2 regions of the Peribacillus sp. NPDC076916 genome follow, and region 2 is predicted to be linked to the other one. Evidence: predicted binding sites of a transcription regulator. Region 2 holds the regulator's gene; the other holds the start of a gene.
What was found. Region 2 encodes NrdR, which represses ribonucleotide reductase genes. Its sites were predicted from a motif close to AACACNATATATNGTGTT; they were not measured.

Region 1: a site for NrdR is predicted at 1,186-1,203, ahead of ACQKFG_RS05755 (vitamin B12-dependent ribonucleotide reductase). Genes of this name have one in related genera too.

Annotation. Positions count from the first base shown of each region.
Region 1 is NZ_JBNNIU010000002.1:157,669-169,168, forward strand. It holds gene ACQKFG_RS05750 (lipoate--protein ligase family protein) at 126-962, shown strand; gene ACQKFG_RS05755 (vitamin B12-dependent ribonucleotide reductase) at 1,354-3,924, shown strand; gene ACQKFG_RS05760 (hypothetical protein) at 4,056-4,241, opposite strand; gene splB (spore photoproduct lyase) at 4,379-5,404, shown strand; gene ACQKFG_RS05770 (patatin-like phospholipase family protein) at 5,491-6,372, shown strand; gene ACQKFG_RS05775 (SA1362 family protein) at 6,395-6,769, opposite strand; gene ACQKFG_RS05780 (DUF1385 domain-containing protein) at 6,908-7,861, opposite strand; gene ACQKFG_RS05785 (YqhR family membrane protein) at 8,196-8,708, shown strand; gene aroQ (type II 3-dehydroquinate dehydratase) at 8,803-9,249, shown strand; gene ACQKFG_RS05795 (M24 family metallopeptidase) at 9,250-10,311, shown strand; gene efp (elongation factor P) at 10,338-10,895, shown strand; gene spoIIIAA (stage III sporulation protein AA) at 11,244-11,500, shown strand, end outside.
Region 2 is NZ_JBNNIU010000003.1:625,844-637,343, reverse strand. It holds gene ytxC (sporulation protein YtxC) at 1-373, opposite strand, end outside; gene dnaI (primosomal protein DnaI) at 494-1,432, opposite strand; gene ACQKFG_RS12640 (replication initiation and membrane attachment family protein) at 1,419-2,831, opposite strand; gene nrdR (transcriptional regulator NrdR) at 2,896-3,357, opposite strand; gene speD (adenosylmethionine decarboxylase) at 3,627-4,007, opposite strand; gene ACQKFG_RS12625 (glyceraldehyde-3-phosphate dehydrogenase) at 4,826-5,863, opposite strand; gene coaE (dephospho-CoA kinase) at 6,024-6,623, opposite strand; gene ytaF (sporulation membrane protein YtaF) at 6,647-7,279, opposite strand; gene mutM (DNA-formamidopyrimidine glycosylase) at 7,359-8,189, opposite strand; gene polA (DNA polymerase I) at 8,209-10,833, opposite strand; gene hflC (protease modulator HflC) at 10,962-11,500, opposite strand, start outside.

The sequences.
Region 1 (11,500 bases), on a different contig from region 2:
TTTTCATCAAATTCTTCATCGACTTGATAGCACGTTCTTTTTTAGAGTGTTAAAGTCTGTTAAACTACTACATGTGAGTTTTTTGTGGGGGATTGAAAAACAGTCTATTGAAACGAGGGGTAAGGATGACTAAAGAAAAATGGGGTTTTATAGATTCGGGGTATTGTTCACCGGGTTTTAATATGGCTTTGGACGAAGCATTGTTAAACTGGCAAAGCAAAGGTGAAATTCCGCCAATCATACGCTTTTACGGCTGGGATCCAGCAACATTGTCGATTGGTTATTTTCAAAAGGCTGAAGCGGAAATTGATTTGGAAGAGGTCAAAAGGCAAGGCCTTGGTTTTGTTCGCAGGCCAACAGGAGGACGAGCGGTACTGCACGAGCATGAATTGACTTATAGCGTAATCGTTCCAGAATCCTATCCGGGAATGCCAACTACCGTTACTGAAGCATATCGTGTCATTTCTGAAGGAATATTAATGGGGTTCAGGAATCTGGGATTGGATGCTTATTTTGCCGTGCCTCGAACAAATCAGGAAAAAGAAGCTTTAAAATCGCCCAGGTCTTCCGTCTGTTTTGATGCTCCAAGCTGGTATGAACTGGTCGTCGAGGGCAGGAAGGTCGCTGGCAGCGCTCAAACCAGGCAAAAAGGCGTCATCCTTCAGCACGGGTCCATTTTGCTTGATCTTGATGATGATAAGCTTTTTAGCGTATTTAAATTCTCAAATGACAGGGTTAAAGAGAGAATGCAAAAAAACCTGAAAAATAAAGCTGTGGCCATAAATGACATTGCTGGAAGAAAGGTTACCATCCCTGAAGCGAAAGAAGCTTTTGAAAAAGGTTTTGCCGAAGGACTTTCGATCGATTTAGAGCCATACGTCCTAACCGAAAAGCAATTGCAGGAAGTGAAGGCCATTGCAGAAAGTAAATATGAAAGCGATGAATGGAATTTCATGAGATAGAAGAAGTGGGATAATAAGAGTGATAAAAGAAAAAAGTTTTTTCAGATTTTTTGACCTAATAAGGTATCCCTTGCAGGGATAAGCCCTAAAAGGGATGGGGAAAAAGCAAGGTCCAAATTAATTGAAATCTGATGAAAAATTATCGTAAATCGACATTTTCCTCCCTTTTGCTAACTATATTAATTGATTTATCGTTTGACAAAATAAAAAGTTATTCAAAACAAACACAATATATAGTAGTTGAAATATTTAATGCGACACTATATATTGATTTTTGAGTTTCGCTATGATAAATTTAGGGTACTTGTTAAGCGAAACGGACATGTAAGGCTACATAAGGATTTTTGCGGCAGCAAGAACGGATCTTGAAACATATAAAGGAGAGGGAATTATGTCGGTTGTAATAAAAGAAGCTTTAAAGGTTGATCTAGAAAGGTTGAATAAGGATATTTCTTTATTTCCCCAGGTTCACCCTGTAACTGCTGATATGAAAATGGCGCATAAGGGAGTGTCCCGTCTAGTCATGCTTGACCGCTATTCTTTTAAGGATACTGAAAAAATCACACTCTCGGCAGGCGATTTCGTCGTGTTGACGATTAAGGAAGATCCGAAATTCCCGGCAAGGGGTCTCGGTTACATCGTTGAAATTGATTGGGAAACCAAAAAAGCCAAGGTATTGGTGGATGAAGAATTCCGTGGCGTATTGGATAATCCGGAAGAAGTGGAGACGGGAATTGTTAACCGTCCGTTGGATATAATCGAAAAGCCGCTTGAAATATACTATGAACAAATTGCGAAACGTAATGCAACGGGCTTGGCATCAGTGGAAACCACGGAAGAAAAAAGAACGGAATGGTTCAATAAATTCTATCAAGAATTAAAGAACCTTAATTTTGTCCCGGCAGGACGAGTATTATACGGTGCAGGTTCCAATACGGACGTTACTTATTTCAACTGCTATGTAATGCCATTCGTACCGGATTCACGTGAAGGGATCTCAGAACATAGGAAACAAGTGATGGAGATCATGAGCCGCGGCGGCGGAGTGGGTACGAACGGATCGACACTGCGTCCAAGAAACACTCTGGCAAAAGGGGTGAATGGAAAATCCTCTGGTTCAGTATCATGGCTTGACGATATTGCAAAACTGACGCATCTTGTTGAACAGGGCGGCAGCAGACGCGGCGCGCAAATGATCATGCTTGCTGATTGGCATCCTGATATTGCGGAGTTCATCATTTCCAAAATGCAAAATCCAAGGATTCTGCGTTACCTAGTGGAAAACACTAAAGATGAAGCCATCAAGAAATATGCGACGGATAAATTGAAATTCACGCCGCATACGGAACAGGAAACGGCTATGTATCAAGGGATCATCAATTATAAGGAGATTCCTGGCCAAGGTGGGTTCAGTGAGAAAATCATTAGGGATGCAGAAGAAAAGATCCGTACAGGTGGAACGTACAGTGTCCATAATCCGGATTTTCTGACTGGAGCCAATATCTCTATTTGCCTGACTAAGGAATTTATGGAAGCGGCGGAACAAGATGCGGAATACGAATTGCGTTTTCCTGATGTAGAGAGCTATAATGCCGAAGAAATGGCCATTTACAATGAAGAATGGCATAATGTCGGTGATGTTCGTGAATGGGAAAAAATGGGTCACAAAGTCCGTGTTTACCGTAAAATCCGAGCTAAAGAGCTTTGGAACTTAATAAACATTTGTGCCACATATTCTGCTGAACCAGGAATTTTCTTTATCGATAATGCTAATGAAATGACGAATGCCAAAGCATACGGTCAGCAGGTCGTTGCCACGAACCCTTGTGGCGAACAGCCATTGGCCCCATATTCAGTATGTAACCTTGCGGCAGTCAATTTGGCTGAAATGGCTGATAAAGATAGCAAAACGGTTAATTTCGAGAAACTTAAGCAAACCGTCGAAGTCGGTGTGCGTATGCAGGACAATGTCATTGACGCAACTCCTTATTTCTTGGATGAAAACAAAAAACAGGCACTGGGCGAGCGACGGGTTGGCCTTGGTGTAATGGGTCTGCATGACCTGTTGATTTATTGTGAAACGGAATATGGTTCTGAAGAAGGAAATATCCTGGTTGACAAGGTATTTGAAACGATTGCGACTACTGCTTACAGGGCTTCTGTGGAACTTGCTCAAGAAAAAGGCAGTTTCCCGTTCCTGATCGGGTCAACGGACGAAGAAACCAATGAGCTTAGAACACGTTTCACCCAAACTGGGTTTATGGAAAAAATGCCGGAAGATATCAGGGAAAGTGTTGCTGCACATGGCATCCGTAACTCTCATTTATTGACAGTGGCCCCTACAGGAAGCACAGGAACGATGGTTGGGGTATCAACAGGTCTTGAACCATATTTCTCTTTCACGTATTTCCGCAGCGGCCGTCTGGGTAAATTCATAGAGGTGAAGGCTGACATTGTACAGGAATACTTGGAACGTCATCCGGAAGCCGATACAGAAGAGCTTCCAAAATGGTTCATTTCCGCTATGGAATTAGCCCCGGAAGCGCATGCTGATGTTCAATGCATCATTCAGCGCTGGATTGACAGTTCGATCAGTAAGACAGTCAATGCGCCAAAAGGATATACTGTCGAACAAGTTGAAAAAGTATATGAACGTCTTTATAAAGGCGGAGCAAAAGGCGGTACTGTATATGTGGACGGAAGCCGTGACAGTCAGGTCCTTACGCTCAAAGCGGAAGAAAACCAAATGGACGAGCAGCTTGAAATGGATGAATTGACAGATGTGGAAGTTAAGAAGAAAGTTGTTTTGGTCGATACGATAAATGAACTGCGTTCGACGAATGTTACAATTGGATCGGAAGTGGGTAACACTTGCCCGGTATGCCGTAAAGGTGAAGTTCAGGAAATGGGCGGATGCAATACATGCACGAATTGCGGAGCGCAATTGAAATGCGGGCTATAAGCTGATGGAAGGGAAGTCGTTAAGTATGCTGCAAAGCTATCTTAACGACTTTTTTTTCAAGTAACTGCCTGTTCAGTTACATAGCAAAAGAAGACCGAATCCTCGTAAATTCGGTCTTCTTTTGCGTTCAATCAACCATTTTCATTTTGCTGCCCTATTTCCTTTTCAGCTAGATATTGGTTGCCATCTTTCAATACCGAAAATTCATCGACCGAGTCTCCAGGTATATTCCTTGGATTTGGATATTTATTATCTGTTTGGACGGTGATCGCTTGTTGCCCCGTTCCATTTGTCAAGAAGTCTCGTTTATTAACCATATCGCATCTCCTTCATTTTGAATTACCAAGTATAAACAATCATGAGGCTAACAGAATAAAGAAAAACTATCCTTATGAATTAGATTGTGTAGTTCGATTGAAAATATGAACAAATCGATAAAAGAATGGAGATCGAAATGAAACCATTTATGCCACAGTTAGTATATATTGAGCCAAGGGCACTGGAATACCCGCTTGGCCGGGAATTAAAAAAGAAATTTGAAGATTTGAACATTGAAATCCGTGAGACCACATCGCATAACCAAATTAGGGATCTACCTGGAGAAAATGATCAGCAAAAATATCGTGTCGCCAAATCGACGCTTGTGGTAGGAATCAGAAAAACATTGAAATTCGATTCCTCAAAGCCATCTGCTGAATATGCCATACCTCTTGCTACAGGGTGTATGGGGCATTGTCACTATTGTTATTTACAGACGACACTCGGATCAAAACCATATATTAGGACATATGTGAATCTTGATGAGATTTTCGAAGCAGCCGAAAAATATATAAATGAGAGAAAGCCTGAAATTACCCGTTTTGAGGCAGCCTGTACATCGGATATCGTCGGAATTGACCATTTGACACATTCGTTAAAAAGGGCCATAGAATATTTTGGAAAAAGTGAATATGGGGTTCTAAGGTTCGTAACTAAATTTCATCATGTCGACCATCTGTTGGATGCTGAACATAATGGAAAAACAAGATTTCGATTCAGTATAAATTCACGTTATGTGATAAAGAATTTCGAGCCCGGAACTTCGAGCTTCGAAGAAAGGATGGAAGCGGCACGTAAAGTGGCAGGGGCAGGATATCCCCTCGGTTTTATCGTAGCTCCAATATATCGTCATGAAGCATGGAAGGAGGGCTACCATGAATTATTCGAACGGCTAAGTGAGGCTTTGAATGGGGTGGATATCCCTGACTTGACCTTCGAATTAATTCAGCATCGGTTTACTGGCCCAGCAAAAAAAGTGATTCAAAAAAACTACCCGAAAACAAAATTGGAACTGGACGAAACAAAGCGTAAATATAAATGGGGCCGATATGGAATTGGTAAATATGTTTATCAAAAAGAAGAAGCCGCAGAACTGGAAACGACCATTCGTGGGTATATCGCTGAATTCTTCCCTAAGGCGGAAATTCAGTACTTTACCTGAATCAAGGCAACTTTTCTATTAAAAACTGTCATAAATCGCTCTAATCCTGCTTAGAAATGTAAAGACCGGATTAGGGGAGGGCAGCTATGATTATTGACGGCGTTTTTTCCGGAGGCGGGATTAAAGGCTATGGTTTAGTGGGAGCCCTGCAGGAATTAGAAGAACGGGGATTTGTATTCCATCGAACAGCCGGTACAAGTGCAGGCTCCATAATTGCAGCTTTTGTAGCAGCTGGATACACAGGTAAAGAAATGGAAAAGCTTTTTCTTGATATAGATTTAAGCGGTCTGCTGGACAAAAGGCGTGGTCTTTTGCCTATCCCGTTTGCCAAATGGATCCTTTTATACTGGAAACTTGGCCTTTATAAAGGCAACGCCCTGGAGACATGGGTCGCCGGTAAACTTGCCGAAAGGAATGTAGTCACCTTTAAGGATATTCGACCGAAATCCCTCAGAATCATAAGCTCTGACATTACAAATGGGAAATTGGTGGTACTGCCTGATGATTTACCGAACTATGGCATTGATCCGAGCACTTTTCCAGTGGCAAAGGCAGTAAGAATGAGTTGTAGCATTCCTTATTTTTTTGAGCCAGTCAAACTTGATGTCGGAAAACGCAAGTTCCTTTTTGTAGATGGAGGTGTGTTAAGCAATTTTCCAATGTGGCTATTCAATTCCGATCATGTAAGAAAGGAAAGGCCAGTCATCGGTTTGCGCCTAAGTGTCGATGAGATATGGAAACCGCATGAGGTGGATAATGCGGTTGAATTGTTCTCCGCATTATTCAAAACGATGAAAGATGCCCATGATGCACGGTATATTTCCAAGAAACACGTCCATAATATTGTATTTATTCCGATGAAGGGAATTTCTGCAATGGATTTCAATCTGAATGATGAAAAAAAGGGTGAATTGATGAATCGGGGCAGGCAGTGCACGAGAGAATTCCTTAAAAAATGGACTTATTGATTGTAAATAAAAAATCGGGCTCTTAAAAAGAAGCCCGATTTTTCTTTTTATTCTTTTTCCCTTCGATGACGGTTAAGTGACTATCCGTTTTCTTTCTCCATTTTATTTTCTTTGATGATTTTGCTGCAGAGAAGCTAGCCACATTATCTTTTTTCGAAGTTCGGTTTTTTAGCCTTTTTTTCGATTGGCGGGCAGCCTTTCGGAATGCCTGCTGCTCTTTCTTAACTGGTTTTCCCTTTGTTAATCCGGTATAAATCATATAAATAATCCCTGCGACAATGGCTATTATGAGAATGTTTCTAAAAAAGCCAATCGGGTCATTAAATAGTCGGCTCATTAGTCCGAGGACTCCGAGGGCGATGATTCCGTATATCATGAAAGATATGAAACGTTTCAACAAAGACACCTCCTTAAGAGCATCATAAGCATTTCTAGCTTATTTTAAACATCATTAATGTAAAATATTTGAAAAAAAGTAAAGAGCATTCCCATAGTTAGTATATGATTTTCCATAATCAAAATGTGTATAGATGTTTTACACGATTACATCGGATTCTAAACTTTTTTCTGTTTCTTTTTCCAACCTTAACAGTTCTTGGAAGGATGCTAATGCGACTTCGACTTGATCATCGGTAGGGGCTTTGGTTGTCAATAACTGAAGCCAAAGTCCGGGATAGCCGAGGTAACGAAGAAAGGGAATATCCCTTACTTTGTTGGTCAACTGCAGTACCTCGAAGGCTATGCCAAGCACGACGGGGATTAGCAATACTCGATCCACGACACGGAGCCATAATGGATCGGTCGGAACAAGCATATAGACGAACATGCCTACAATGACTGTAAATAAAATGAAGCTGCTGCCGCAGCGATAATGAAGGCGTGAACTTGCCTGCACATTTGCTACGGTCAATTCTTTTCCGCTTTCAAAGCAGTTGATCACCTTATGCTCTGCCCCGTGATACTGAAAGACACGCTTGATCAAAGGCGTCATGGATACTACGTAAATGTATACCAGCAATAATATCAACTTGAACAAGCTTTCCATTAAAACCTGGGCCATATGGCCGCTGAATATGGGTCTTGTCAATTCGGCAAGAAAGACTGGAATCAAAGTGAAAAGCAACTTCCCGAATAGGAAGGAAAGAACACCGATTACGGCAACTCCCAGCCATACACTTATTTTAGAAGATTCTTTCGTTTCTTTTTTCTTTTCTTCCTGCTTTTCCCCGTCTTCTTCTTCATACTGTTCAGTTGAAAAGTTTAGATGTTTCGAGCCGGTGGCACTTGACTGAATCAGTGATACGATACCGCGTAGAAACGGTACTTTTTTTAAGCGGTTGACAACAGGTTTCGATTCACGCGGAAGATGATAATATACAATCGTTGAATCTTTGCGGCGTACCGCAGTGACTGTGTGATGTTTGCCGCCGAACATGACGCCTTCCACTACAGCCTGCCCTCCATAAACGGGTTTTTGAACCTCAGACATTTCTACACCAACCTAATAGTTATTCACGTAGCTCTCTCAAGGGTGCTAACATGTTTATTATCAAGCATCACAAGGGTTTAAAGGCGTTCCAATAAAATTGAATGGAAGCTCTAACCCTGCGATTACTTTATGAATGTTGAATCACAGGAAGGTAGTATCCTGTGTACATTATAAACTTCCACAGAGGATGGGTATTTTCCTCTGAAAAAAGTAGATTATTTATGATTTAATCATACAGAATAAATCACAAAACCTCTAGTGATTCTCCTTCCTAAGAACAAAAAAAAATAGTTCTAATTAACAAAGGGCATACTACGTAGCGGAGGTGATTGATATGTCTTCTAATGAAAATGGACAAATTCAACAGGGATATCAAAGCATGTTAATCTACAATGTACTTGCTGTCGGTTTTGTTGGGGGGGCTTTAGCAAGTTTTATCGGTATCTGTGCCAATTATTTTAATTTAATGGATTTCAGCCCAAAATTCATACTAACTTCATGGTCCAACATGACCTGGATCGATCAGTGGCTCGGTACGGTAATGACCATAATTTTATTCGGGATTCTATCCGTGGGGATCGCTTTTTTATACTATAGTCTTTTTAAAAGGATGAAGGGTATTTTTACGGGTATTTTTTTAGGAGTGGTTTGCTGGGCTTTGCTGGTATTTGTCCTAAAACCGATGTTCGTCGATTTGCCAACCTTTTCTAAAATGACAGCAAATACGGTTATAACAAGTGTCTGCATTTTTATTTTATACGGACTTTTTATAGGGTTTTCTATATCATACGATCATCAGGAATATATGCGTCAAAAAAACAAAGCCGAGAAGCAGTCAGAAAGCTGATTGCTTATTGGTTGTAAAAAAGTAGTAAGACAATTTGTAATTATGATAGAATGTTCATGGAAAGCATTCTTTTAACATGAGCAGGTGTTTGATGATGACAAAAATTTTACTAATCAATGGTCCGAATTTAAATCGCTTGGGGAAGCGGGAACCTGCGCATTATGGATCCTCGACGCTTGCGGATGTGGAAGCACAATTGATGCAGCAAGCTCAAGGGTTAAATGTGGAATTAACCTCATTTCAAACAAACCATGAAGGAGCGATCATCGACAAGCTACATTGGTCAGAGGATTATGGGATTGACGGGATTATTATTAATCCTGGAGCTTTTACTCATTATAGCTATGCGATTCGTGATGCAATAGCCGGAATTGATGTTCCTGTGGTGGAAGTGCATATTTCGAACATACATGCCCGTGAAAGCTTTCGGCATGAATCAGTGACCGCGGCGGTATCGGCGGGACAGATTGTCGGCTTGGGGATACACGGATATGAATTGGCGTTGCAGGCGATCACAAAGATTGCAAAGGGGAGAAATTAAATGAATAAACTAATGCGCTTAAGGGCCTCAATGGATAAGGTGGGCATTGATGGTTTTTTGATCACCAGTACATATAACCGCCGATTCATGACCAACTTTACGGGAAGTGCAGGCGTTGTCCTTATTTCCCAAAATGAAGCTAAATTCATCACTGATTTCCGATACGTGGAACAAGCGGGCAAGCAGGCACCGGATTATGAGATCGTTCAACACAAAGGAACCATCATCGAAGAAGTGGGCAAGCAGGCTAAAGCGATGAATATCGGCAAGCTGGGCTTTGAGCAAGAGCACCTGACTTATGCTGCATATAAGGCATACGAGGCGGCCATTGATGGCCAACTTTTGCCGGTGTCAGGTGTCATTGAGAATTTACGCTTGATAAAGACTTCATCAGAGATTAAGATATTAAAGGAAGCGGCTGCTATTGCTGATGCTGCGTTTACACATATCCTGGATTTCCTGCGTCCAGGGATCTCGGAACTGGATGTATCCAATGAACTTGAATTCTTTATGAGGAAACAAGGGGCAACTTCTTCTTCCTTCGATATCATTGTAGCATCCGGCATAAGGTCCGCACTTCCGCATGGAGTGGCTACGGATAAAATCATCGAAAAGGGCGATTTTGTCACATTGGATTACGGGGCATACTATAACGGATATGTGTCTGACATCACTCGGACATTAGCAGTTGGCAAGCCAAGTGAAGAACTTATTAATATTTATGACATTGTTTTGGAAGCTCAACTGCGGGGAATGGCTGGGATCAAACCTGGTATGACTGGCAGGGAAGCGGATGCACTAACTCGTAATCTAATTGAAGAAAAGGGATATGGGCAGTATTTTGGTCATTCGACCGGACATGGAATCGGTCTTGAAGTTCATGAAGGTCCAGCATTATCCTTAAGGTCTGATATCATTTTAGAACCAGGTATGGCTGTAACCGTTGAACCGGGCATTTACTTACCGGGTGTAGGCGGAGTACGGATTGAAGATGATACAATCGTTACAATTGAAGGTAACGAAGCACTTACTCATTCAACCAAAGAGTTAATCATTCTGTAAACATGTACATGTAGGAGGACAAATTTATGATTTCTGTAAACGATTTTCGCACGGGTGTTACAATTGAAGTAGATAATGGAATTTGGCAGGTTATCGAGTTCCAACATGTTAAACCTGGGAAAGGTGCAGCTTTTGTACGTTCTAAACTTCGTAACCTTCGTACGGGTTCAATCCAGGAGAAAACATTCCGTGCTGGTGAAAAAGTCGCTAAAGCACATATCGAAAACCGCAAGATGCAGTACCTTTATGCAAGTGGAGATAGCCATGTATTCATGGATAACGAAACGTATGACCAAATCGAACTGCCTGCTTCAAGCATTGAACGTGAACTTAAATTCCTTAAGGAAAATATGGAAGTACATATCATGACTTTCCAATCGGAAACACTTGGGGTCGAGCTTCCAAACACAGTGGAACTTGAAGTGGCGGAGACTGAGCCGGGAATTAAAGGAGATACATCTTCAGGCGGCACGAAATCAGCCGTACTTGAGACGGGCCTTTCGGTTCAAGTTCCATTCTTCATCAACCAAGGTGACAAATTATTGATCAACACTAATGAAGGTTCTTACGTATCACGTGCATAAATGAAAGGAGGCCGAGATTAATTTCTCGGCCTCCGTTTGTTGTGGGTTCTATCGAGGAAATGCATACCTGGAAAACAAGACTTCGGCACTCCTGCTGAAAAACTGGCTAGCCGAGACACCAAGACGCTTGGCAGACAGACGGCGGAATGGGAGTGGATTTTCTGGGATGCAGCTTGAACTTTCTAAAATAAAAACACTGTAGACCGAGATTAATTTCTCGGTCTTTTTTTTTGAACCGGGAAGATATAAAAAATCAATAATCGGTCTGTTCCTTTAATAGCGTGTCATCATTATGGGCTTGTCGGCATATATTTTATTGAAAGTGGTGTATACAGGAGGATTGTCAAAATGGAAACGATTCTTTCTTTTTTACCGAAAAAATTAAACGAGCAACTCCGGGGTATGACACCGATGATGATCGATAGGATGGAAGAGCTGCGAATTCGGGTTGGAAGGCAGCTTGAGGTCATCGTGGGAGGGGAACCATACTTCTTTTCCTATGAAGTGACCCATCTGGATGCAGATCAATTATTGAATCAAATAGGTCAATTTTCGTTATATACACTTGAGGAAGAATTAAAGCGAGGTTATATAACCATAGCGGG
Region 2 (11,500 bases):
TGCTTTGAAGTCCTTCCTCAATCAATCGTTTCTCCGTATTGAATGCTCCATCTTGATCCCTGGCTCTTTCCGCCTCGATGATCGATGATGCAATTTCAATGATGGCTTCAATTTCTTCCCGTTCCCTATAAAAAAATTTACCGACTATTATTTGCTCCAGAACAGGAATCGTCTTTTCTTCCAATAAAAAAGAATGAAATGCATCACGAAGCAGAATTAGCCATTTATCACCTGAAGACTTCGTCATATCCATATGCATGCCTTGTTGCGGAAGAAATCGAATGTATGCTTGAAATTCTGCCCCCAGTGGATGGACAGAAACGAAATTCAGTAATTTCATTGCCTCTGAATCGTTTTGAAACGAAATTTGCACTACGACATCCCCCCTTCCCCCTTGCCTGTTTGTTCATGTATATGGGGATGGGGACGTGTTTAGAAGTAGGATGAGTCTTGTAAAAGAAAAAAGTGACCTCCATTAAGAGACCACTTTCCTTCATCTTCTCCGATTCACGCCATCCAGCTTGACCGGCTCCGCTAAATATTGAATTCTTTCCATTATCCTGGCCGCCTTCACTTCTTCCTTCTCACCGCGCTGTGAAAAGGTTAGGTGGTTCTCCAGGCCATTCAGGTCAAAATTCGAAGTGAAAAACGTCGGCAGGTTTTCCAGCATCCTAAATTGCAAAATCGGACCAAAAACCTCATCGCGTCCCCAGCTCGTCATGGACTCCGCTCCAATATCATCCAGCATGAGGACAGGGGCAGTTTTCACCATCTCAATTTTTTCATTGACCGTATTATCACCGATCGATCCTTTAAGTTCCCGCAAGTAGTCAGGGACATAGACAATAAGGGAGGAAATTTGCCTTTCTGCAAGTTCATTGGCAATCGCACCTAATAAGTACGTTTTCCCAACACCGAATTTCCCATATATATATAAGCCTTTTTGCATTTTACCTGGCTCATATTCCATAATGAACGACATCGCCTTACTTAAAACGTCCAAGCGTTTGTTATCATTATCCGTTTGGGTAAAGTCCTCAATGGTCGCCTTTAAAATATCCTTCGGTACATACAGGCTGTGGATCAATTTTTCCCGTTTCCGCTTTTCATCCTCTGCCAACTTCCGCGGACAGATTTCATAATTCAGGTTCAGGGCCTTCCCTTGAACCACCAATTTGGGATAATACCCTTGCATCATATTGATACAGCCATTCAAGCTTGGACATTTATCACATTTATTGCTTTGTGAAGTGAACTCATAAAGCTTCCCCAAATTTTTATCAATCATTTCCTTCGTGACCGTCGAACTGTTGGCATTCAAAAATAACCGCACTTGTTCGTCTTCAAAAATCTCCTGTTTCAGCTTTTCATAACGCTGTTGAAATTGGTTTGTATTGGCCAATTTATTAAGGGATCTATTAATCTTTTCCATCGTTCATTTCACCTCCTGCTTTCCACTGCTTCCATTTCTCCTGAAGCTCGCGTTTCTGGGCATTCAATTCAGGCTGATCTGCATTCTGCTCCTGCTGTGCTTCTTCTTTTTTCTCAAGCCACTCCGGAACCACTTCTTCCCGTATCGCCTTTTTCCGGCCGCCCTTCGCAGCATTCCTGCTTCCTTGAGCCCAGTCCTGATATTTCCTATGTTCATTTTTAGCCAGTTCCATCGCCTCGACGACCGTAGAGACCTTCAGCCGTGCCCAATGGCCTGCCAGCTTTTCCACGTAGCCCTTCGTGAACTTCATATCCGTTTTGAGCATGACGTATTCAATCAAGACATTGACGACACCCGGATTCAGCTTTTGATTGATCATCACTCCCTCAACCACTTTCAGATCACCGCTTGATGGCTCTGCACCTCCAGACAATTGCATCAGCCGCTCCCTCGGGGAAATCGTCTCCAAATGACGGATTAACTCTTGTTCCTGTGTTTTCGGTTCTTCTTTTTGTGTCCGTTCACGAATCGGCTGCACCCGATTGACTAGGGAAGGCATATCTGCCTGCCGTTCGATCTGATACCAGTCCCTTGCCGCCTTTCTGAGCACTTCCTCATCGATTTCATCATCCAATGAAACGGCATCCATTACTAGTTTTTGCATTTCCAGCGGATCAATGCCATATAAAAAAGCAAGTTTGGCAATCGTACTTTTTATTTTCGGAGTAAAGGCCTTTTTCGGTACGATCGAAGATTTCATCCCGGCAAGTAAAAGGTCAAAATCAAATAAGTCGTCAAACCCCGATGGCTCGACGCCTTCCGTCCGATCGATGAATTGCTGCTCAGGCATCGGTTTCCATTCGTTTTTCGCTTCATCGGTTACATATAAAGAGTCCAAATGATCTGATGAGAATACTTCCGCAAAAGATTTAGTCACACCTTCATATTGATCGGTTAAGATATGATCATCACAAAAGAATCTCTTTAACCGGTTGAATTGCGCTTTGCCGATTTTTTTGTATAAGTAAATATTCAGCATTCCATCCGTGAAAAACTGCTGGGGTGAAAGCGGCGGGTTTAACTCATAGATGAATTCCTTCGTTTCATTTTTCGATTTCTTATATACATTCAACAGACCAATTCCTTCAAGTAAAAGGCGTGCTTCGTAAATATCACCTAACTTAAGGCCGATGGTATTCATTAATTGATAATGTGAGGAGATTTCCGACCATAGCCTGTTTTCCTCCAGCTCACTCCATAACGTCATATATAGGCTAATGCAGATAGGTCCAATAAGAGGTTGATATAGTCGGGTAAGTATTTTCCGATCATAATCATGAAGCAGCCCCGCAGATGAGACCAAATATGAATCCGCTGGGAGCAATTCTTGCCAATGCATTGACATCTCCATTCAAACCTTTCAAAAGATGTAGTGAAAAAAGAGCCAAAGTGAATCTTCAGCTCTACTTTCTTTCTTTATTTATTAAATCTTTCAATTCATCGATAAAGACATTGATATCTTTAAATTGTCGATAGACGGATGCGAACCTTACATAGGCAACCTCATCGACTTCCGCCAGCTTGTCCATTACCATTTCGCCGACATTGTCGCTTTTCACTTCCGATATGCCCTGGTTGCGCAGTTCTTTTTCTACATAACTGGTAATTTGCTCTAGTTCCTTCAAGGGAACCGGGCGTTTTTCGCAAGCCCTGATTAAGCCACGCAGGATTTTATCACGACTGAACTCTTCCCGTGTCCCGCCCTTTTTCACTACAATAAGCGGTGTTTCCTCCACCTTTTCAAATGTCGTGAATCGAAAACCACATGCCTCGCATTCACGGCGTCGTCGAATCGATTTACTTTCATCGACTGGCCTGGAATCGAGCACTCTTGTTCCGTTATATTGACATGATGGGCATTTCATCATTATCAGCTCCGTATTTTATGTAGGACTCCCCTATCTAAATGTTCCCCAAGGATTTACTTCTCTATCTTAATCTTATATTAAAAGGAACGGCCAGTACAAGTAAAAAGTGTAACTTCCAGCAGCAGGCACTTTTGTTCCGCCCTTGGAGCACCTTTGTCAAGGTCTTTGTGCTATAAGGCAATCCATAGCTATAATGTGAAGCAGGCTGCCGATTCATTGCATTAAAAAAGAGATGCACCCATGGCATCTCTGTGTATACGTGTTTTTTATAGGGCACTTATATTGGCTTTTTTCATTTGTACAGGACCTAAACCACGTGGTAATTCTATGTTTTCACGTGTTTGCGCATTCAAAGCTTCTGCAATATAATCTGCCGCAATATTCGGATCCAAGTTACCGCATGTATAGACATCGATGCTCGCATAGCCGTGTTCTGGAAAACTGTGAATCGTTAAGTGTGATTCAGAAATGATGACAACCCCGCTGACTCCTTGTGGAGCAAATTTGTGAAAGGCAACTTCCCGTACCTCTGCACCTGATTTCAAAGCAGCATCAACAAAAATCTTTTCAATTAAATCGATATTGTTCAGTTTTTCAAAGTCACAACCCCAAAGTTCAGAAATGACATGTCTACCCATTGTTTCCATAGTGTAAGCTGTTTCCATATTAAGCTTCCCCCTTACCATGATTTAAAAATAAGTTCTGATAACTACCACGGGGGAAAGTTAGTCCAAAGAGGTCCTAACCCTTTAAGTAGCCATCATGCAAACCGCTTTTGAAGAAGTTCACGATTCATAGTATATATTGTTTGAATTTTTTTTGCAACTCCAAATTAAAATTTTGGAAAGATAAACTTTATATGCAATAGGGCTATAGCGAAGGTACCAATGTAAGGGAAATTCTGTTTTCCGGGTTTATTCAGCGCCCTTAAATAGCCAGGAATTGATGGGTCACTTCATTAAAAATAGCCCGCTAAAAAATTTTAGCAGGCTCAGACTATAAGCAAACCCCAATAAAGTTTGTCTATTTTTTTAATATTTGGCCGTTGATTTAACAGTAAGATCTCCTTTTACCTACAGTCTATTTAAGAAAGGAGCCAAGAAGATTAAGGACAGTTCAACTGAACCTTAGAATAGCTGCTATGTGAAAGATGAACGAACAAAACAAGTTTGCCTATTCGTTTCATGCGGCATCAAACCGCAATGGATTTGTTTTGGGGACAATGATAACAACCGTAAATACGTATGCTAGTCATATCTTATAGCCTCTAGTTTTACAAGTGATTGAGAAAGTTGGAAAACCAGGAGCAGTAGCCGCATGTAAAAGAAAACATGATATGCGTGGGGTCACTATTCTCTATAACTGCTCCAAATCCAAAAAAGGTTTCGGATTGTGGCCATTTTGAAACCTTTTTGTCTACAAACTGAGCCCGCTAAAAAATTTTAGCAGGCTCGATTTCTTTTCATTATTTTACTGATAGTTCGACTTCGGAAGTTTTTTTCAACTCGGATCCCACCAATTTCACAAGGTCCACTACCCGGTTGGAGTAACCCCACTCATTATCATACCATGCAAGGACTTTCACTTTCCTGTCCCCAATCATCATCGTCGTCAAACCATCGATGATTGCAGAGTGAGGATTCGTTTTGAAATCACTGGAAACTAAAGGTTCCATCGTGAATTCCATAATTCCTTTGAGTTCATTTTCTGAAGCATCGATGAAGGCTTGGTTCACTTCATCAATCGTGACATCACGGTTTAAATCCACAACAAGATCGACTAGAGATACGTTAGGTGTCGGTACGCGGATCGCCATTCCATGAAGCTTGCCTTTTAATTGCGGCAACACTAGCGAGATGGCTTTTGCAGCTCCTGTGGTCGTAGGAATCATGCTTTCCGCAGCGGCACGGGCACGTCTTAAGTCTTTATGCGGGTTATCGATATTATTTTGATCATTTGTATAAGAATGTATCGTTGTCATTAAACCGTTGTTTATGCCGAATTTTTCATCAAGCACTTTTGCAACCGGTCCAAGACAGTTGGTTGTACAAGATGCATTGGATATGACGAAATGCTTGTCAATTTCCAGCACTTCCTCATTTACACCCATTACAATGGTAACGTCTTCATTTTTACCCGGCGCTGATAAAATAACTCTTTTTGCCCCTGCATCTAAATGAAGAGCCGCTTTAGAACGATCATTGAATTTGCCCGTAGCTTCAATTACAATATCTATGTCCAACTCTTTCCAAGGCAATAGCTTTGGATCGCGGTTATTTATTAGTTTTACTCGGCGGCCATTCACTACTAGTGAATCATCTTCCGCTATAATGATACCGTCGAATTTACCATGTATCGTATCATATTTTAGTAAGTGTGCTAAAGTTTCAGCTGGATAGCTTGCATTTATGGCAACAATGTCCAAACTCTCATCTAATATGGCCTTTCGGAAAACCATTCTTCCAATTCTCCCAAACCCGTTAATCGCTATTCTTGAATTCATTGTTCGGACCCTCCAGAAAATATTAGTGTTATACTTATTACCTTCCACATGTAATTAGTATAACATAATTCAGAGGAATTGTGCTAATAAAAATGCGGATTGTGTTTATTTTTTCAACACAAAAAGAAGAAACCTGGTGGTTTCTTCTTTTTTATCATAATTATATGACATGCCATTCGCGAAGTATGGACTTCACTTGCCTTTTCGTTTCATTAATGTCCCCATTATTGTCGACGACGGCATCCGCTAAAGCCTTTTTATCGGCCAAAGGCATTTGCGAATTGATCCTGGCTAGTGCCTCCGTCTCCGAAAGACCATTCCTGTTCATTAATCGCTGCAATTGAACTTGCTCATCCACATAGATCAAAAGCGTCTTTTCCACCATGAATGTCAGCTTACTTTCGAATAGGAGCGGAATATCCATGAACACCGTTTCTTCCCCTGATGATAGTGCCTCTTCCGTTTTGAGGCGCATCCATTTCCTGACGGCAGGGTGCACGATGCCATTCAATAGCAATCTCTTTTCCTGATCATTAAATATGATCGACCCGAGCTTTACGCGATCTATACCCCCATCCGGCAATAAGATATCTTCACCAAATGCCTTCACAACTTGATGATAGGCTTCTTCACCCGGCTCAACGACGGCACGGGAAGCCAGATCTGCATCGACAATCGTGAATCCGAGTTCCTGTAAATAAAGGCTGACGGTGCTTTTCCCACTGGCGATGCCCCCGGTGATTCCAATGATTTGTCCCATAAGCTCCCCCTTTTAACCATGTATCATAACTTGAATATCCCGATGATAATCAACAGTACACCTGGAAGAAAAGTCAATTGCTGTACAACTTTATTATTTGAAAGCAATTTCCCGCTTTGAATCCCGCTCCAAATGAAAATTGAACTCATAATAGCGATGCACCCTGCAAGGATAATCGGTGAAATGCCGATCATAGCCGCACCAACTCCGGCCCCGAACGCATCCAGCGAAAGTGCAAATCCCAGAACAAGCGCTTCAACACCCGTAATCGTACCTGATTTATCAAAATCGGCATTCAATGGTTTTTGTAAAATATTAATGACTACCCCAAGTGATTTAATTTCAAAATTAAAGATGATCTTTTCATGATATCTATCATCTTTCAAATCTTTTTCAGGCTTAAAATACTGGTATACCATCCAGGCACCAAGGAAAATGAGGATGATGCCACCCGTTTTTTCAGCCGCCCCGACCGATATGAGCTGACTGATGAATTGTCCGATGACCATCGCAATACCTAAACTCAATGCAGAACAAAACGAGATGACCGCTATTGACCTTAAGGGGATTTTCATCTTCCGCATACCGAATGTCATACCTACGCCAAATCCGTCAATACTAACTGCAAAAGCGAGAAAAATAATTTGTAGCCACATCGGAATAATACTCCTTCCCTACTCGTTGCTACCCTAGTATATGGATGGAGCCCATCCGATGTGTTTGAAAAAACATTCCCTATTTTAACGGCTGGCATGACGGGCAAATATGTGTGCCGCGTCCTGCAACGACCAGTTTTTCAAGTGGCGTGCCGCATGTTTTGCAGTTCTCGCCTTTTCGTCCATAAACATTAAGTTCCAACTGAAACATGCCGATTTGCCCTTGGGAATTAATGTATGAACGAATCGTACTCCCGCCTTTTTCCACAGCTTCACCTAACGTCGCGATGATTTCTGCATGCAACGTTTTGATTTCCTGCAACGAGAGTGAAGAAGCGATTCTCTCCGGATGGATACCGGAACGGAATAACGACTCGTCTACATATATATTCCCAATCCCGACGACAACCGTTTGATCAAGGAGAACGGGTTTGATTTTCCTGTTGGTTCTTGCCAACTTGCTACTTAGCCCCTCGACAGTAAAATCTTCAGACAACGGTTCAGGCCCTAAATGCAACAGTGGCAGCCGCTCAAGTTCTTCCCCTTTGGCAAATAGATGCATCGTTCCGAATTTCCGGACATCCCTGTACCTGAGTTCACTGCCATCCGTGAAAGTGAAGATCACATGGGTATGCTTATCATAAGGCTCTTCTTTTGGATGCACGCCGTATTTTCCTTCCATTCTTAAATGCGAAACCAACGAATAATCATCCAAGGTGAAAATGAGGAACTTGCCCCGACGACCTATTCCCGTAATCGTCTGTCCCCTTAAAGCATCCTGAAACTGTTCGACAGGTTCAGGCGCTTTTATGATCTTTGGCCAGAAGACTGACACTTCCTTGATTTCTTTTCCGAGCACGAGCTGCTCTAACGTTCTTCTGACTGTTTCCACTTCTGGAAGTTCTGGCATTGCAATCACCTATCTTTTATTATTTGGCATCAAACCATGTTGGCCCAAAAGCATAATCCACTTTAAGAGGCACGTTCAGTTCAATGGCATTTTCCATTTCCTCCGGAACGATCACTTTAAGGATTTCGAGTTCCTCGGGAGGCGTTTCAAAAATCAATTCATCATGCACCTGAAGAAGCATTCTCGTTTTAAGACCTTCCCGTTTCAGGCGCTTATTCATGTTTATCATGGCTAGCTTGATGATATCTGCGGCACTGCCTTGAATCGGCGTGTTCATCGCTGTCCGTTCGGCAAAGCTCCTGATGTTGAAATTCCTGCTTGTTATCTCAGGTATATAGCGCCTTCTTTGCATCAGAGTCGTGCTATATCCTTTTTGACGGGCCTCATGTATGCTTTCTTCCATATATTCCTGAACACCAGGAAAGCTTCTTAAATACTTCTCGATGAACTCTCCCGCTTCTTTTCTCGTGATGCCGAGACTTTGCGATAGCCCGTAGTCACTTATACCATAAACGATTCCGAAATTGACCGCTTTGGCATGGCGCCTCATGTTCGCCGTGACTTGCTCTGCCGGTACGTGGAATACATCCATGGCTGTCCTTGTATGGATGTCCATCCCGGCCTGGAATGCTTCCACCAATCCGCTGTCATTGGCGATATGCGCCAGGACGCGTAACTCGATCTGTGAGTAATCGGCAGCAAAAATGATCCAATCCTTTTCGGAAGGAATGAAGGCCTGCCTGATTTTCCTGCCTTCTTCCAGTCTGATCGGGATATTCTGCAGATTGGGATCTGTAGAACTTAACCGGCCGGTCTGGGTCAACGCTTGGTTGAACCGGGTGTGCACCTTGTCCGTTTTGCCATTGACCACTTTAAGCAGCCCTTCAATATAAGTTGATTGCAACTTACCAAGCTGGCGATACAGCAATATCTCCTTAACGATATCATGCTTGTTCTCCAGTTTTTCCAGCACATCGGCTGAAGTCGAATATCCTGTTTTGGTTTTCTTCATGACTGGAAGCTCCAGCTTTTCAAACAGGATGGCCCCGAGCTGTTTAGGTGAATTGATATTGAACGCCTCTCCAGCCAAATCAAAAATTCGGGCTTCGATGCTTCTTAAGCGAATGGCTAACTCCTGTCCCATGTTTTTCAATCGGCCTATATCCACCTTGATTCCCTGCCATTCCATATTGGCCAGAATGATCGACAGTGGCAGCTCCAGTTCCGTAAATAGGTGAAATTGCTCGAACTCTTGCAGCTTATCGATCATCGGTTCTTTCAGAGAAAGGATTGCCTTCGATTTTCTGGCGATATGCTCCCTCACTTCCGCTTCCTCAGGTATTTTGCGTTTTGCACCTTTTCCATAAAAAACATCATCTGTTTCAAGACGGGTCGTACCTTGAGTTTTCGTAATTTCTGCCACTTCGTCCACTGACTCTGCGGGATTCAGGATATAGGATGCCAAAAATACATCAAAATCGATGCCTTTTATTTCGACTCCCCGATGACGCAGTGCCACAACCGTACGCTTCGCATCGAAAACCGTTTTCTTTTTTGTTTCATCCTCTGCCCAGGATTTAAATGCCCCGGAACTCAGAGCATCATCCCCATTGAAGTAAAAATTACCTTGTTCATTACTGATGGCGATTCCCCTTATATCGGCATGATGATAATTATCTTCTAAAATCTCAACATATAAGGCACTTTCATCGGCAAACATTGCTTCTGTCATTTCGGACGTGTGCACTTCTATCTTCTCCTGTTCAAGCGGTGCACTTTCCGTTACATCCAATTTATCGAGCAAAGTCGAAAACCCAAGCTCCTTATAAAATGAGATGACTCGATCCTGATCCATGCCAGTGTACTCGGTCTCGTTTACGGAAACTTCAAGCGGCGCTTCCCTCGTTATCGTAGCCAGCTCTTTGCTCAATAGGGCCAGGTCTCTATGTTCTTCTATTTTCTCTTTCAATTTTTGTCCACTTACCTCATCAATCGACTGCAGAAGGTTTTCAACCGTTTCGAATTGATGCAATAATTTAAGGGCAGTCTTTTCACCTACACCCGGAATACCGGGAATATTGTCGGAAGCATCTCCCATCAACCCTTTTAAATCAATGATTTGTAAAGGGGACAGGCCGTATTTTTCATGTATATGCTTTGGAGTGTATTCCTCGATTTCAGTAATCCCCTTTTTCGTGATGGAAACCGTCGTACTAGGGGAGGATAATTGTGTTAAATCCTTATCACCTGAAATGACCTTCACTTCAAAACCATCTTTTTCCGCTTGTAAGGACAGCGTACCGATAATATCATCGGCTTCGTAGTTCTCCAGTTCATACCTTTTTATTTGAAAACAATCAAGCAGTTCGCGAATGAAAGGGAATTGCTCCGACAGTTCTGGGGGCGTTTTTTGGCGTCCACCCTTATATTCTTTAAATGATGCATGTCTGAATGTCGTTTTACCCGCATCGAATGCCACAAGTATGTGCGTTGGCTTTTCTTCTTCAAGAATGCGATTGAGCATCATGGTGAATCCGTAAACGGAATTCGTATGGACCCCCTTATCATTATTCAAGAGCGGAAGCGCAAAAAACGCACGGTACGCAATGCTGTTTCCATCTATAAGTACTAACTTTTTATCCAAATCCGTCTTCCTCCAGTCATACAGGTTTATGTAATTATAGCTTCTATATAAAAACGCAAAAAAGCCGTTCATTTTCTTTCTCTATTCTACCATGAGTAGAAGCGGAAAGAAAAATGACGGCATCAAGGTTATTTAGTATTTCCCATTAACAGGCTGGCATAAGGGGAATCCGAAGGCAGAACGATGACCGTTTGATCACCAATCGTTTTTTTGTAGGATTCAAGAGTCCGGTATAGTTTATAGAATTCGGGGTCTTTGGAAAACGACTTATTATAGATTTTCGCTGCTTCCCCTTCACCTTCAGCCCTGATCACTTCTGCATCAGCCTCTGCAGTAGAGAGCAATTCTTTCACTTTCCGATCAGTATCCGCAATGATACGGTTTTTCTTCGCATCACCTTTGGATAAGTATTCTTGCGCTTTCGATTCCCGCTCGGAAATCATCCTCTTGAAGACGGATGCTTCGTTTTCGGAGGGCAAGTCAGTCCGCTTTATCCGGACATCCGTCAAGCTGATTCCATAACTGTCCTTTTGCAGCAGATCGTTGACTTTTTCGGTTATACGGTCGTTTAAACTTCCCCTTGATGACTTCTCATCATTGATGATCTCGTCATAATTCAGCTGGCCAAGCTCAGAACGAACTGCCGAATAGATGAACTCTTCCATTT